3 regions of the Rhizobium sp. 10N427 genome follow, and region 1 is predicted to be linked to each of the others. Evidence: riboswitches for the same ligand, from Rfam matches in the RefSeq annotation. Region 1 holds a riboswitch; each other region holds the start of a gene.

Region 1 (4,882 bases):
CGGCACCTTTTCCGGCAGCCAGAAATTGCCGGTCAGGCGGTTCCAGACTTCGAGGTCCTTGTCGTCCTCGATGCGGTTCCAGTTGATGGCGCGGACGCGGGATACGGGCTTGGCGTGCATGTTCATGGGTGTGTCCTTTGGACCGAATTCATCTGGTAGCCCCCTCATCCCCGGTGCAACGAGTTGCGCCTGACCTGCCGGCACCTTCTCCCCGAGGGGAGAAGGGAAACCGCGGCGGCGTATCGCTCTACATCCCCTCTCCCCTCGGGGAGAGGGCTAGGGTGAGGGGGCCGCTTACTCAAACGTCAGCAGCTAAAACTCACAGCGTACACGACACACATCCCTCCACCTGCGTACCCTCCAGCGCCATCTGGCGCAGGCGGATGTAGTAGATGGTCTTGATGCCCTTCTTCCAGGCATAGATCTGCGCCTTGTTGATATCGCGCGTCGTCGCCGTGTCGCGGAAGAACAGTGTCAGCGACAGGCCCTGATCGACATGCTGGGTAGCAGCCGCATAGGTGTCGATGATCTTCTCCGGCCCGATCTCATAGGCGTCCTGGTAATAGTCGAGATTGTCGTTGGTCATGAAGGCGGCGGGATAGTAGACGCGGCCGATCTTGCCTTCCTTGCGGATCTCGATCTTGGAGACGATCGGATGGATCGATGACGTCGAGTGATTGATGTAGGAGATCGACCCCGTCGGCGGCACCGCCTGCAGGTTCTGGTTATAGAGCCCGCCCTCCATGACGGCCTTCTTCAGTGCCAGCCAATCTTCCTGGGTGGGAATTTCGATACCGGCATTGCTGAACAGGTCGGCAACCGTCTGCGTAGCCGGTTTCCACTCGGTTTCGGTATACTTGTCGAAATATTCGCCCGAGGCGTATTTCGAATTCTCGAAGCCCTTGAAGCTCTGACCGCGCTCGACGGCGAGACGGTTCGAGGCGCGGATGGCGTGATAGGTCACCGTGTAGAAGTAGATGTTGGTGAAATCGACGCCCTCTTCGGAGCCGTACTGGATCCGCTCGCGGGCCAGATAGCCGTGCAGGTTCATCTGACCGAGGCCGATCGCGTGGCTCTCGTCGTTGCCCTTCTCGATCGAAGGGACCGAAGAGATGTGGCTCATGTCGGAAACTGCCGTCAGCGCCCGGATCGATGTTTCGATCGTCTTGCCGAAATCGGATGAGTCCATGGCGGCAGCGATATTCAGCGAGCCGAGATTGCAGGAAATGTCCTTGCCCATCACCTTGTAGGACAGGTCGTCGTTATACTCGCTGGCTTCGCTGACCTGCAGGATCTCGGAGCACAGATTGCTCATGGTGATGCGTCCGGCGATCGGGTTCGCCTTATTCACCGTGTCCTCGAACATGATGTAGGGATAGCCGCTTTCGAACTGGATCTCGGCGACGATCTGGAAGAAATCGCGGGCCTTGATCTTCTTCTTCTTGATGCGGCTGTCGGCCACCATCTCGCGGTATTTTTCGGTCACCGAGATCTCGGTGAACGGCACGCCGTAGACGCGTTCCACGTCATAGGGCGAGAACAGGTACATGTCCTCGTTGTTCTTGGCGAGCTCGAAGGTGATGTCAGGAATGACGACACCCAGCGACAGCGTCTTGATGCGGATCTTCTCATCGGCATTTTCGCGTTTGGTATCGAGGAAGCGCATGATGTCGGGGTGGTGAGCGTTGAGATAGACGGCACCGGCCCCCTGGCGCGCGCCGAGCTGGTTGGCATAGGAGAAGGCATCCTCGAGCAGCTTCATCACCGGGATGATGCCCGACGACTGGTTCTCGATATGCTTGATCGGCGCGCCCATTTCGCGAATGTTGGTCAGCGACAGTGCCACGCCACCGCCCCGCTTTGACAACTGCAGCGCCGAATTGATCGAGCGGCCGATCGATTCCATATTGTCTTCAACGCGCATCAGGAAGCAGGAGACCAGCTCGCCGCGCTGCTTCTTGCCGGCATTGAGGAAGGTCGGCGTCGCCGGCTGGAAGCGGCCGGAGATGATCTCATCGACCATGTCGCGCGCTAAGGCCTCGTTGCCCTGCGCCAAGGCAAGTGCCACCATGCAGATGCGGTCTTCGTAGCGCTCCAGATAGCGCTTTCCGTCAAAGGTCTTCAGCGTGTAGCTGGTGTAGTATTTGAAGGCGCCGAGGAAGGTCGGGAACCGGAATTTCTTGTCATAGGCGTGATCGAAGAGATCGCGCACGAAATTGAACGAATACTGATCCAGCACCTCCTGCTCGTAATAGCCCTCAGTCACGAGGTAATCGAGCTTCTCCCGGAGATTATGGAAGAACACGGTGTTCTGGTTGACGTGCTGCAGGAAATACTGCTTCGCCGCCTGCCGGTCCTTGTCCAGCTGGATCTTGCCGTCCTCGTCATAGAGGTTCAGCATCGCGTTCAGCGCGTGGTAATCCAGCCCTGTTTCCGCGGCCTGCGCCTTTACAGGGCGCTCGAGAACTGCCGTGTCCAAAATCGTTCCAATCCGTGTTTGACGTTGGCAACATCATCAGCCGTACCCAAGAGTTCGAACCTGTAGAGGTACGGCACCTGGCATTTCTTCGCGATGATGTCGCCGGCGAGCCCGAAGGTCTCGCCGAAGTTGCTGTTGCCCGCGGCAATCACGCCGCGGAGGTTCGAACGGTTTGCCGCATCGTTCAGGAAACGGATCACCTGCTTGGGCACGGCTCCCTTGCCGCCCTCGCCGCTATAAGTCGGGAGGATCAACACGTAGGGCGAGACAGCTTCGAGCGTCGCGCCAGTGATGGGGATGCGCCGGGCGGGAAGGCCAAGCTTTTCGACGAAGCGATGGGTGTTTTCCGACCGGCTGGAAAAATAGACGATCTCGCCCATCGCAGCCGCCGCTCAGGCGAGCGCGCTGATCATGTCGGGGCGGAAGCCAGCCCAATGCTGCTCGCCGGCGATGACGACGGGAACCTGGCGGTAGCCGAGACCCTGCACCAGATCATAAGCGGCGCTATCGGTGGAAACGTCGATGATCGTGTAGTCGATGCCCTGGCGATCGAGCGCGCGGGTGGTTGCGGTGCATTGAACGCAGGCGGGCTTGCTGTAGACGGTGATGCTCATGGGAAAACCTCGTGACTAGAAGGCATGGGATATCGTTCGGACATCCGCCGATGTCCGCGCTTGGGAAGATCGAAAAGGAAGACAGCCGTTGCCGGTTGCCGGGCGTCAGCAGCCCGTCATTCGCGCCGGTATGATCTGAAACTCAAAGACATAAGACTTCACCCCGAAGTGGCTCATGCGGGACACACCGGAGGAAGCGAAGAGCGGCATCATGCCCACATCTCATCGCTCGCCAGCCGGACACCCCGCCCGTGGACGTTTTCGCTCAAGGCAGGTCTCCTGGCTTGCGGATCATCACATTCATCCCGGTCTTCCCAGGTCTTCATGACCCAGTGACCCGAAATGGGACAGATGCTCGCCGCTTACAGTTGCGGGGGCAGCTCCGGCATTGCTCCACCTTGCGGCAGATCTCACCGAATTCCCGTCTTAGCCCGCGATTCTTGCGAATCGAGGGAACCTCGAACACTAGATATAGTACGCGAGTCTATTTGTACGTCAATGGATGGTTCATGTTTCGGGTGCCGCAAGCCGAAAAAATGAATGTGATGTGGATAACGGAAGATTAATGCGGATTGGCTGTGGAAAAGAGAAGCCGGCAAAAGCCGGCTCCTCGAATACGATGACGATCAGGCCGTTGCCGTGGCAACGCGTTCGCGCAAAGACCGCGCCGCCGCCACCATATTGACTAGCGCCGGCTTCACTTCCTCCCATTTGCGGGTCTTCAAGCCGCAATCCGGATTGATCCAGAGCTGCGAATCGCCAAGCCGCTCGCGCGCCAAAAGAAGCAGACCGGTCATATCGGCAATATCGGGAACGCGCGGCGAGTGGATGTCGTAGACACCCGGGCCGATCTCGTTCGGATAGTCGAAGCTGCGGAATGCCTCCAGCAGCTCCATCTTCGAACGCGATGTCTCGATCGAGATCACGTCCGCATCCATGGCGGCGATCGCATCGATGATGTCGTTAAACTCCGAATAGCACATATGCGTGTGGATCTGTGTCGCGTTGCCGACACCGGTCGAGCACAGGCGGAAGCTTTCGACGGCCCAGTCGAGATAGGTCTTCCACTGCGAGCGCCGCAGCGGCAAGCCTTCCCGAAGTGCTGCCTCGTCGATCTGGATCATCCTGGCACCCGCCTTTTCGAGATCACCGACCTCGTCGCGAATCGCCAGCGCGATCTGCCGGCATGATTCGCTTCGGGCGATATCGTCGCGCACGAAGGACCAATTGAGGATCGTCACCGGTCCAGTCAGCATACCCTTGACCGGCCGGTCCGTCAGAGACTGGGCATATTGCCACCAGCCAGTCGTCATCGGCTTCGGCCGCGCGATATCGCCGAAGATGATCGGCGGACGGACATAGCGCGAGCCATAGCTCTGTACCCACGCATGCTGCGTGAAGGCAAAGCCCGACAGCTGCTCGCCAAAATACTGCACCATGTCGTTGCGCTCGAACTCGCCATGGACGAGCACATCAAGGCCGATTTCCTCCTGCCAGCGGATGGCTGCTTCGGTCTCTTTGCGCAGGAAAGCCTCATAGTCCGCATTGCTGAGCGTTCCCTTCGCATGTGCCGAACGCGCCTTGCGGACTTCAGACGTCTGCGGGAAGGACCCGATCGTCGTCGTTGGGAACAGCGGCAAGCGGATATCCGTCTGCTGGATCGCCTTGCGCTCGGCGAAGCCGGCCTTGCGGCGCTTCATGGTCTCGTCGATCGCTGCAATCCGCTGCCTGACCGCGGGATCATTGACCTTCGGCGATGCCGCGCGGGCGGCCGCGGCCCTCGAAGAGC
Region 2 (4,882 bases), on a different contig from region 1:
GCAAAGAACGGCGCGGAATAGGCAAAGAGCTTGCCGAGAAGCGCGCCCATGAACAGCGAGGCGAAGAACAGACCGCCCCTGAAGCCGGAGCCGATCGACACCGCGGATGCAAGCGACTTCAACAGCAGGATGCCGACGAGCGTCGGGATCGCCACCTGATGCGCCAGGTTGAGATGCAGGGCGCCGTGACCTGCCGAAAGCACCTGTGGAGAGATGGTGGCCAGCAGGCCGACGACGATGCCGCCGAGCGCCGGGCGTACCGGCGTCGGTACCGAACTCTTGCGGGCAAGTTCCTCGACAAAGGAAACGCCCTGCATGATCAGGATGCCGGCACCGGCGCAGCAGGCGCCAAGCAGAATGGCCGGCACATAATCGGCCGGCACCACAGTGCCGAATCTGCCGACGTCGATGGTGAAATCGTTGCCTGCGAGCAGCCGTGCCACCAGCGTCGAGAGCAGGGCAGAGACGACGACAGGTGTCAACGAGACGATGGTGTAGGTGCCGATGATCAGCTCGAACGCGTAGAAGGCGCCGGTTAGCGGGGCATTGAAGGCGGCGGCGATGGCGCCCGCCGCACCACAGCCGACGAGGACGCGCAAATCGGCGCGGCGCAGCTGCAGCTTGAGCCCCAGCTTCGAGGCCAGGCCCGCCGCCAGCTGCGTATAGCCGGCCTCGAGCCCGACCGATGCGCCGAAGCCATTGGAGATCAGGTTCTGGATGGCGACGATGATGCTGTCGGTCAGCGAGAGGCGGCCACCATGCAGCGCATTGGCCTCGATCGGGTCGACCATCGGCTTCTTGCGTGTCCTGCTGAGGATGAAGAGCAGCAAGCCGAGAAGCATGCCGCCGCAGACCGGTGCCAGGAGCAGCAGCAGCTTGTTGCTGATATCGGAGGAGCTGAGACGATCGACATCGCTGATGCCGAAGATCAGGCTGTGCATCTCCCGGGAGATCAGGCTCATGCCGGTGACCGCGCAGCCGGAGATGACGCCGACCGCGCCACCGGCGAAAACCATGCCCATTTCGTTCTGGCGCGCCAGCGCACGCAGCCGCGCCAAATCGAATTTGAGATGGCGCCGCGTCAGGCGGCCGATATCGGTTTTCGTGAGCATGATGACAGAACTAGGCGACGGGGAGCAGGATCAAGGAAGCGCGCGTTGTGCGCCGCATGATTTCGCGAGCAATTGCAGCAAAAGCGAGGCGACGGCAAGTGAAATTTGCACGTAAGTCAATGAATTTAATAGACTATCTGTTTGGTAGACTCAGTCGTGTTAAGACGGGGCATTTTCCATCGTGCCGGGCTCGATTGACTTCGCACTGCCGCACGCCTAACGATGAAATCAATAACGGATGGTTCCGGAGCGGTGATTGCCGCCCTGGATGAAAAGGGAATGTGACGGGGCGGACCCAAACCGGGCGTCTTCATCACAGCCGACCCCGCGACTGTAGAGCGGTCAGGGTCTTCCATCCGGTGCACCGGCACCACTGCCTGATCGCCGCATTCCGCGGCAGGGCGGTGGCTCAAGGACACCGGAAAAGCCACTGGAATGCATCGTGATCAGCAGGGGCTGGACGCCTCCATTTCTACGAATCGTCCGCCTTTTCACGAGAATGCAGCCGGGAAGGCGAGGAAGATCCGCTGGCACGATCAGGGATGGCCTTGCGCCATCCCTGTCGGGGCCTCGAACCGCGAGCCAGGAGACCTGCCAACCGTGCCGGGCGAAGAGCCCACCCAAGGGCAATCCTGTCCGCTGCCAGCACGGAGGTTGTCATGGCTGAAACGAATAGTTCGGTGCTGTTTTCAGCACGATGGAAGGGCGAGGCGCCTCGGTCTTCTGGCGTGGCGCAGGCTCCCATCTCTGCCCTCATTCCTGTGCTTGTCACAGGAATCCATTCGCCGCGCGTCTGCGCGGCGGAGAGACTTCTCCTCCAAAGCACCAGAGTCATTCACGGCGCGGACGCGCCGTGGCTGGATTCCTGTGACGAGCACAGGAATGAGGGACGTGGGTGTGGCGGACGCCAATACGCTGATGCCGGAGCCATCCTCACATGAGCAGCACCACCTTCGTGCTCGGCGGCGCCCGTTCGGGAAAATCCCGTTTCGCAGAGCAGCTGATCGCCGATAGCGGCCTCGAGCGCCACTATATCGCCACCGGGCGGGCCTGGGATGACGAGATGCGGGCGCGGATTGCCGCTCACAGGGACGATCGCGGGCCATCCTGGACGACGCATGAGGAGCCGCTGCAGCTTGTCGAATGCCTGTCGGCCATCGACGGTGAGGGGCGGGCGATCCTTGTCGATTGCCTGACGCTCTGGGTCACCAATCTGATGATGGGGGAGCGGGACATGGCGGCGGAATCGGCTGCCCTTGCAGCCTGGCTGCCGAAGGCCAGGGCTCGGATCGTGCTTGTTTCCAATGAAGTCGGCCTCGGGATCGTGCCCGAGAACCGGATGGCGCGGGATTTCCGCGATCATGCGGGGCGGCTGCACCAGATGATCGCGGCCGCTGCCGCGGACGTGTATTTTATCGCGGCCGGACTGCCGCTGAAAATGAAGGGTTGAAATTTATGAACCAGAAGATTCCTGCAACCGTGATCACCGGCTTTCTCGGCGCGGGCAAGACGACGATGATCCGCAACCTACTTTCCAACACCGGCGGCAAGAAGATCGCGCTGATCATCAATGAATTCGGCGATCTCGGCGTCGATGGCGACGTGCTGAAGGGCTGCGGCGCGGAGAACTGCACCGAGGATGATATCATCGAGCTCACCAACGGCTGCATCTGCTGCACCGTTGCCGACGATTTCATCCCGACGATGACCAAGCTGCTCGAGCGCGAGCAGCGCCCTGATCATATCGTCATCGAGACATCGGGCCTGGCGCTGCCGCAGCCGCTGGTCGCCGCCTTCAACTGGCCCGATATCCGCAGCGAAGTCACCGTCGATGGCGTGATCACCGTCGTCGATAGCGCAGCCGTTGCCGCCGGACGTTTCGCCGACGATCACGATGCCGTCGATGCGCGCCGCGCCGAAGACGAGTCGCTCGATCACGAGAGCCCGATCGAGGAGCTGTTCGAGGATCAGCTGACCTGCGCCGATCTGATTGTGCTCAACAAGACGGACTTGCTGGATGCCGCAGGCATTATCCGCGTCCGTGACGAAGTGGCGTCGCGCATTTCGCGGAAGCCTGCGCTGATCGAGGCGAAGAACGGCGACGTTCCGGCAAGCGTCTTGCTCGGCCTCGGCGTGGGTACCGAGGAAGATATTGCCAACCGTAAGTCCCATCACGAGCTGGAGCATGAGGACGGCACGCCGCATGACCATGACGAGTTCGACAGCTTCGTCGTCGAGCTCGGCGCGATTGCCGATACCGCCGGTTTCATCGAGAAGCTGAAGGGCGTGATTGCAGAGCACGACGTGCTGCGCCTGAAGGGCTTTGCCGCAGTTGAGGGCAAGCCGATGCGCCTGCAGATCCAGGCTGTCGGCAGCCGTATCGACCAGTATTTCGACCGTGCCTGGGCTACCGGCGAAACGCGCGGCACGCGTCTCGTCGTTATCGGCCTGCATGACATGGATGAAGCGGCCGTGCGCAAGGCCATCGAGGCACTCGTCTGATCCATGCATCTGCTTCTCGCCCAGAAAGGAACAATTAGCGACGGTGACGAGGCCATCGATCTTGGCCAGTCGCCCGGCGATATCCTGTTCCTGTCTGCGGCGGATACGGAGCTTGCGGCCATCGCCGCCGCCCACGGACAGGGCGGCGGTTCACCGCTGACGCTTCGTCTTGCCAGCCTGATGAGCCTCAAGCATCCGATGTCGGTCGATGCCTATGTCGAGCGGACCGCGCGGCACGCAAGGATCATCATTGTCCGCGCACTCGGTGGCGCCAGCTATTTTCACTATGCGCTGGAGGCTCTCCATACCTGCGCGGCGCGGCACGGTGCACGGATTGCCGTTCTGCCCGGGGATTCCAAGCCGGATGCGGGGCTGACGCCGTTTTCCAATGTGGCGCTCGACGATCTCAATGCGCTGTGGGCTTACCTGATCGAGGGCGGCGACGCGAATTCGCGGCGGCTGCTGGATTATGCGGCGGCGATGCTGTCGGGTGGTGAAAAGCCCGGTGCGGCTGCGCCGCTGATGAAGGCCGGGATATGGTGGCCGGGGCGGGGAGTCGTTGGGGTTGAGGAGTGGGGAGTGTTGTCTGCGGCGATGCTGCGGAACGGGGCACCCCCCTCTGTCCTGCCGGACATCTCCCCCTCAAGGGGGGAGATTGGCTGGGCGGACCCGCTCGCTACGACCTCGATTGTTTTGCGAGATGCCAACAACGAGTCAATCTCCCCACCTGTGGGGGAGATGTCCGGCAGGACAGAGGGGGGCGAGCTTGCTGCGACGGAGGAGGTGGGATCCGAACCCATCGCCGCCATCAGCTTCTACCGAGCCCTGGTCCAGAGCGGCGAGACCGCACCGGTCGAGGCGATGATCGAGGCCCTGGCGGCGGAAGGTCTCCGGCCGCTGCCGGTGTTTGCCTACAGCCTGAAAGACCCGGTCTCCAAGGGCATCATCGACAGCATTTTTGATCAGGCGCCTCCTGATGTCGTGGTCAACACGACGGGCTTTGCGGTGTCCGCGCCGGGTGCTCAGCGTGAACCGACCGTGCTGGAAAAAAGCGGCGCCGTGGTGCTGCAGGCAATCCTGTCTGCCTCGTCGCGCGAGGCGTGGGCCGGGTCATCGCAGGGGCTGTCGGCGCGCGATCTCGGGATGAACGTCGCGCTGCCCGAAGTCGATGGGCGGGTTCTGGCCCGTGCCGTCTCGTTCAAGTCGGCAGCGCGCTATGATGCTGCTGTCGAGGCGAATATCGTTACCAGCCAGCCTGATGAAGGGCG
Region 3 (4,882 bases), on a different contig from region 1:
GACAGCAATCGGGGCCTCCATGCCGCCGCGTGCCCCCGCCGAAGGGATCGGTTTCATCGAGTTCGCGACCGACGAGGACGAGGCCGGCGAACTCGAGGACCTGCTCAAGGCGCTTGGTTTCCGCAAGGCGGGCGTGCATCGCTCCAAGAGGGTAAGCCTTTACCAGCAGGGCGCGATCCGCATTCTCGTGAATGTCGATCCGGCCGGTTTCGCCAACGCCGCCTATGCTGTGCATGGCACTTTTGCTTACGCAATGGCACTGGTTGTCGATGATGCCGACGCGGCCTACAGGCGGGCGCTGGCGCTGGATGCCGAGCCTTTCCGCCAGACCGTTGCCGGAGGCGAGCTGGAAATCCCAGCCATTCGCGGTGTCGGTGGGGGGCTGATCTATCTGATCGACGGCAAGAGTCCGCTCGGCCATTTTTCCGAAATCGATTTCGAACCGGTGGAGGACGATGGCAATGCGGATGCAGGGCTTCTCGATGTCGATCACATTGCGCAGACCGTTTCCTACGACGAGATGCTGACCTGGATGCTGTTCTACACCTCGATCTTCGAGACCCGGAAAACGCCGATGGTCGATATCATCGATCCCGGCGGCGTGGTGCGCAGCCAGGTCATCGAAAATGCCAGCGGATCGCTTCGCATCACCATGAACGGCGCTGAAAATCGCAGAACGCTTGCCGGTCACTTCATCGCGGAGAAATTCGGCTCAGGCATCCAGCATCTGGCCTTCTCGACAGCCGATATCTTCGCCACCGCCAAAGCCCTGCGTGAAAAGGGCTTCAAAGCCTTGCACATCTCGCCCAACTACTACGATGACGTCGAGGCCCGCTTCGGGCTCGATCCCGATCTCAGCGAACGGCTGAAGGCAGAAAACATCCTTTATGATCGCGACGACGAGGGTGAGTATTTCCAGCTCTACAGCGGGACCTACGGGGAGGGGTTCTTCTTCGAGATCGTCGAGCGCCGTGGCTATCGCGGCTACGGCGCGCCGAACGCGATCTTCCGGATTGCGGCGCTGAAGAAGCAGATGCGGCCGGACGGCATCCCGAAGGACGCCTTCTGACTGCCATCGCTAGGCGATGCGGCCGCTTTTCACCACATGTTCAACGCCGCTCAATATGTGGCGGCGGATAACGGCGCGGGCGCCCTCGACGTCCCGCTTCAGCGCGAGTTCGAAGAGGAGCCTGTGATCGTCGACAACCGCTTTGCCGCGAAAACTCTGAGCCAGCATATGATAGCGCAGGAAACGGTCGAAGACGGAGGACAGCGTCTCCATCAGCGTCGCCGAATTACAGGCGGAGACGATCGCCTGATGAAACTCCCAATCGTAGCGGACCCAGTCGATCGTGCGCGAGGCGTCGCCGGCAAGCAGCCTCTTTTCGGCGGCCGCAAGCTTGTGGTGCGCGGCGACGATGCGCCCTTCCCATTCGAGATTCCCCGCGGCAAATGACAGGCCGATGGCATGGGTCTCCAGCACAGTGCGAAGATCGGCGAGTTCCTCCAACTCCTTGAGCGAAGCGGGGCTGACTTCGAAGCCGCGCTGGCCTTCGGCGAGCACCAGGTTTTCGGTGGTCAGGCGGCTCAGGATCTCGCGCAGCGACGACACACTGATCGAATAGTGCTCCTTGGCCTGCTCCAGCTTGATCTTCGCACCCGGCGCCAATGTCCCGGAGATGATATCCTGACGAATTTGCCGGGAGACGACGTCGCTGACAGTCTCGGAATGTTCACCGGTCACTTTGAGCATTGATTCCTCTACGTCCCGCACCATCGTGCGTGGAATACATTATCCTGCCGATAGGCGAATGGTCGCCAGTGAACCCTTGCTCAGCGCATGCTCGACGCCCTGCTGAATATGCCGCTGCAATATTCTCTTCGCCGTCGTGATGTCGCGCTGAAGAGCGGCCTCCAGCAGTTGCTTGTGCTCTTCTTCCGCAACGCCGCCGCGATAGGACAATGCCACCATCTGATATCGCAGATATTTGTCGAACACCGCCGAATGTGTTTCCATCAGCAGGCGCGATCCGCAGGCCGAGATCAGAGCCTGGTGAAACTCCCAGTCGTAGCGCTTCCAGTCTTCCGCCCTACTGGTATCGCCCGAGGCCATCACCTCTTCCATGCGCGCCAGCTTGTAATGGGCCGAGACCAGCCGCGCTTCCCATTCGACATCGCCCTGTTCGAAGGCCTGCTCCAGCGCGTGCTCCTCGAGAAGCAGACGCAGCGCTGCGGTCTCTCTCAGGTCGGCGACCGAAACACGCGCGACTTCGAAGCCGCGCTGCCCCTCGGCAACGACGAGGCCTTCCGATGTCAGGCGGTTGAGAATCTCTCTCAGTGTGCTGACGCTGGTTTGGTAGGCGATTCTCAGATTTTCAAGCTTGAGCTTCTGCCCCGGAGAAAGCCGCCCGAAAATGATATCCGCCCTTATTTGCCGATAGCCGCTCTCTGCGACGGTCTCGTTTGAGATTTCGTTCAACGGCCATTACCTCTGATATTCCCATTTTCTTCATATATAACGGAATAAGTATGCCGTATTCAACAAGCGAAAACGCGATTGGCGGCCGTTCTGCGGGTACTGAACCCTGATTGCCGAACCAGGGTGGCGCGCTGCGCGTCTTGACGGCCGGGATATTAGCGTCGTAACTGCATCCGACGGTTCCCGGAGGAAGTCTCCGACGGGATTAATAGGGAACACGGTGCGGACGACCCAAAAGGGACCAAGACCGTGGCTGCCCCCGCAACTGTAAGCGGATTGCCGATCATCACGGGAGACCAGCCTGCTGGATGTCTCCCTTGGGCCGCAAGGCCATGCCACTGCGATGTTATCGCGGGAAGGCAGATGAGAGGCGAATATTCGCGAGCCAGGAGACCTGCCGTCAAACACGATCCAATCAGCCGGGCGGGGATGCCTGGAAAGGAACAGACATGTTTGACCTGACCCTTCGCCGATACATGGCCTCCATCCGCCTCGATTGGGCTTTCCGCGTCCGCGCTGCGTGAGCAGTCACGCCGTGTTCCGCGGCGTCGTGCTGCCCGCTTCTCCTAAATCGAGGTCCCATGCGCCAGATTATCGCCACGCTCACATTTGCCCTCGGCCTGACCGGCTTCGCCGGTACAAGCCTTGCCGCCACGCAGTATCCTCTGACCCTCAACAACTGCGGGCAGCAGGTCACGTTCAAGAAGGCGCCTGAGAAGATCGTCTCGATCGGCCAGGGGATGACCGAAGTCCTGTTCTCGCTTGGTCTTGCCGGCAAGGTCGCCGGTACCGCCGTCTGGGTCGGGCCGGTCCTGCCGCAATATGCCGATGCAAATAGCAAGATCAAAAGGCTCGCCGACAACGATCCAAGCTTCGAGGCCGTCGTCGGTCAGGAACCCGATCTGGTCGCCGCCGAATTCGAATGGCATGTCGGTGCGCAAGGCTCTGTCGGCAAGCGCGAGCAATTCGCCGATCTCGGCATCAATACCTACATCGCGCCTGCCGACTGCGTCGCCAAGATCAATGCCGATGGCGGTGATGGCGTTCGCAAGGAGCTGTTCACGATGGACCTGATCTATCAGGAGATCGCGGAGCTCTCCGAAATTTTCGACGTCAAGGATCGCGGCGATGCCCTGATCGCCGATCTGAAGAAGCGTGAGGCTGCAGCCGTTGCCTCGATCTCGGGTGCCTCGGGCAAGAACCTGCCCGTTGTCTTCTGGTTCTCCAGCAAAGAGGTCAAGGGCGACGCCTTCATCGCCGGCAAGAACAGCGCTCCGGCCTATATTCTCAAGACGGTCGGCGCGAAGAATGTCGTCACGACCGAAGAGGAATGGCCGTTGGTCGGCTGGGAAACGATTGCCCAGGCAAATCCTGCCGTCATCGTCCTCGCGACCATGGACCGCCGCCGCTATGCCGCCGATGATCCGAAGGTAAAGATCGATTTCCTGGAGAGTGATCCGGTTACCAAGGAACTCGAGGCCGTCAAGAACAAGCATTTCGTGATGATGGACGCCCAGTCGATGAACCCGACGATCCGCACGATCGACGGCATCGAAACGCTGGCAAACGGCATCAAGACCTTCGGCCTTACGCAGTGAAAGTTGCCGCTTCCTGGCAACGCCGGTGGTGGGCGCTCGTTGCGCTCACCGCCGCCGCCGTTCTCCTCCTTGGCGTCATGATCAGCCTTGCCGTCTCGATCGGCGAGATTGCGATCCCAGTTGCGACAACCGCCAAGGCGGTTTCGAACCGGCTGTTTGGAACGGCGTTCGAACTCAGCCGCATCCACGAAGGCGTCATCTGGGACTACCGGCTCAGCCGCGCTTTGGCGGCGGCCAGTGCGGGCGCTTCTCTCGCCCTCTGCGGTGCCATCCTCCAGGCGCTTCTTCGCAACCCGCTCGCCGAACCTTACGTGCTCGGCATTTCCGCCGGCGCCTCGACCGGGGCCGTCTGTGTCATGATCCTCGGACTCGGCTATGGCGTTCTTTCGTTGTCGGGTGGTGCCTTTATCGGTGCGGTGGTGGCCTTCCTGCTTGTCGGCATTCTTGCGACAGGCACCGGGGGCTCCAGCGAACGGATCATTCTCTGCGGGGTTGCCGGCTCGCAGCTCTTCAATGCGCTCACCTCCTATATCGTCACGACATCCGCAAATGCGGAACAGGCGCGCGGCGTGCTGTTCTGGCTCCTGGGGTCGATGAGCGGCGTCCGCTGGCCCGATGTCTATCTGTCGGTGCCGATCGCGATCGCCGGCTTCGCCGCCTGCCAGTTCCACGCCCGCGCGCTCGATGCATTTGCCTTCGGTTCGGATGCCGCCGCATCGCTCGGCGTTGCCGTGCGGCGGGTGCAGATCGTTCTTTTCGGCATCACCGCGATCATGACTGCGGCCGTCGTCAGCATGGTCGGTTC

What was found. A riboswitch is a leader RNA that binds a small molecule or an ion and turns the genes downstream of it on or off. The one in region 1 is predicted to bind cobalamin.
Region 2: another riboswitch for cobalamin. It lies ahead of cobU (bifunctional adenosylcobinamide kinase/adenosylcobinamide-phosphate guanylyltransferase); the one in region 1 lies ahead of nrdH (glutaredoxin-like protein NrdH).
Region 3: another riboswitch for cobalamin. It lies ahead of AC1DIJ_RS22570 (ABC transporter substrate-binding protein); the one in region 1 lies ahead of nrdH (glutaredoxin-like protein NrdH).

What each region holds. Positions count from the first base shown of each region.
Region 1 is NZ_JBFTID010000001.1:439,239-444,120, forward strand. Features, by position in the region: gene nrdF (class 1b ribonucleoside-diphosphate reductase subunit beta) at 1-126, opposite strand, end outside; gene nrdE (class 1b ribonucleoside-diphosphate reductase subunit alpha) at 320-2,479, opposite strand; gene nrdI (class Ib ribonucleoside-diphosphate reductase assembly flavoprotein NrdI) at 2,449-2,859, opposite strand; gene nrdH (glutaredoxin-like protein NrdH) at 2,872-3,093, opposite strand; cobalamin riboswitch at 3,346-3,569, opposite strand; gene metE (5-methyltetrahydropteroyltriglutamate--homocysteine S-methyltransferase) at 3,720-4,882, opposite strand, start outside.
Region 2 is NZ_JBFTID010000002.1:101,265-106,146, reverse strand. Features, by position in the region: gene AC1DIJ_RS04965 (chloride channel protein) at 1-1,112, opposite strand, end outside; cobalamin riboswitch at 1,335-1,725, shown strand; gene cobU (bifunctional adenosylcobinamide kinase/adenosylcobinamide-phosphate guanylyltransferase) at 2,050-2,562, shown strand; gene cobW (cobalamin biosynthesis protein CobW) at 2,568-3,614, shown strand; gene cobN (cobaltochelatase subunit CobN) at 3,618-4,882, shown strand, end outside.
Region 3 is NZ_JBFTID010000012.1:115,990-120,871, reverse strand. Features, by position in the region: gene AC1DIJ_RS22585 (bifunctional sugar phosphate isomerase/epimerase/4-hydroxyphenylpyruvate dioxygenase family protein) at 1-1,069, shown strand, start outside; gene AC1DIJ_RS22580 (GntR family transcriptional regulator) at 1,079-1,753, opposite strand; gene AC1DIJ_RS22575 (GntR family transcriptional regulator) at 1,793-2,479, opposite strand; cobalamin riboswitch at 2,640-2,895, shown strand; gene AC1DIJ_RS22570 (ABC transporter substrate-binding protein) at 3,061-4,077, shown strand; gene AC1DIJ_RS22565 (FecCD family ABC transporter permease) at 4,074-4,882, shown strand, end outside.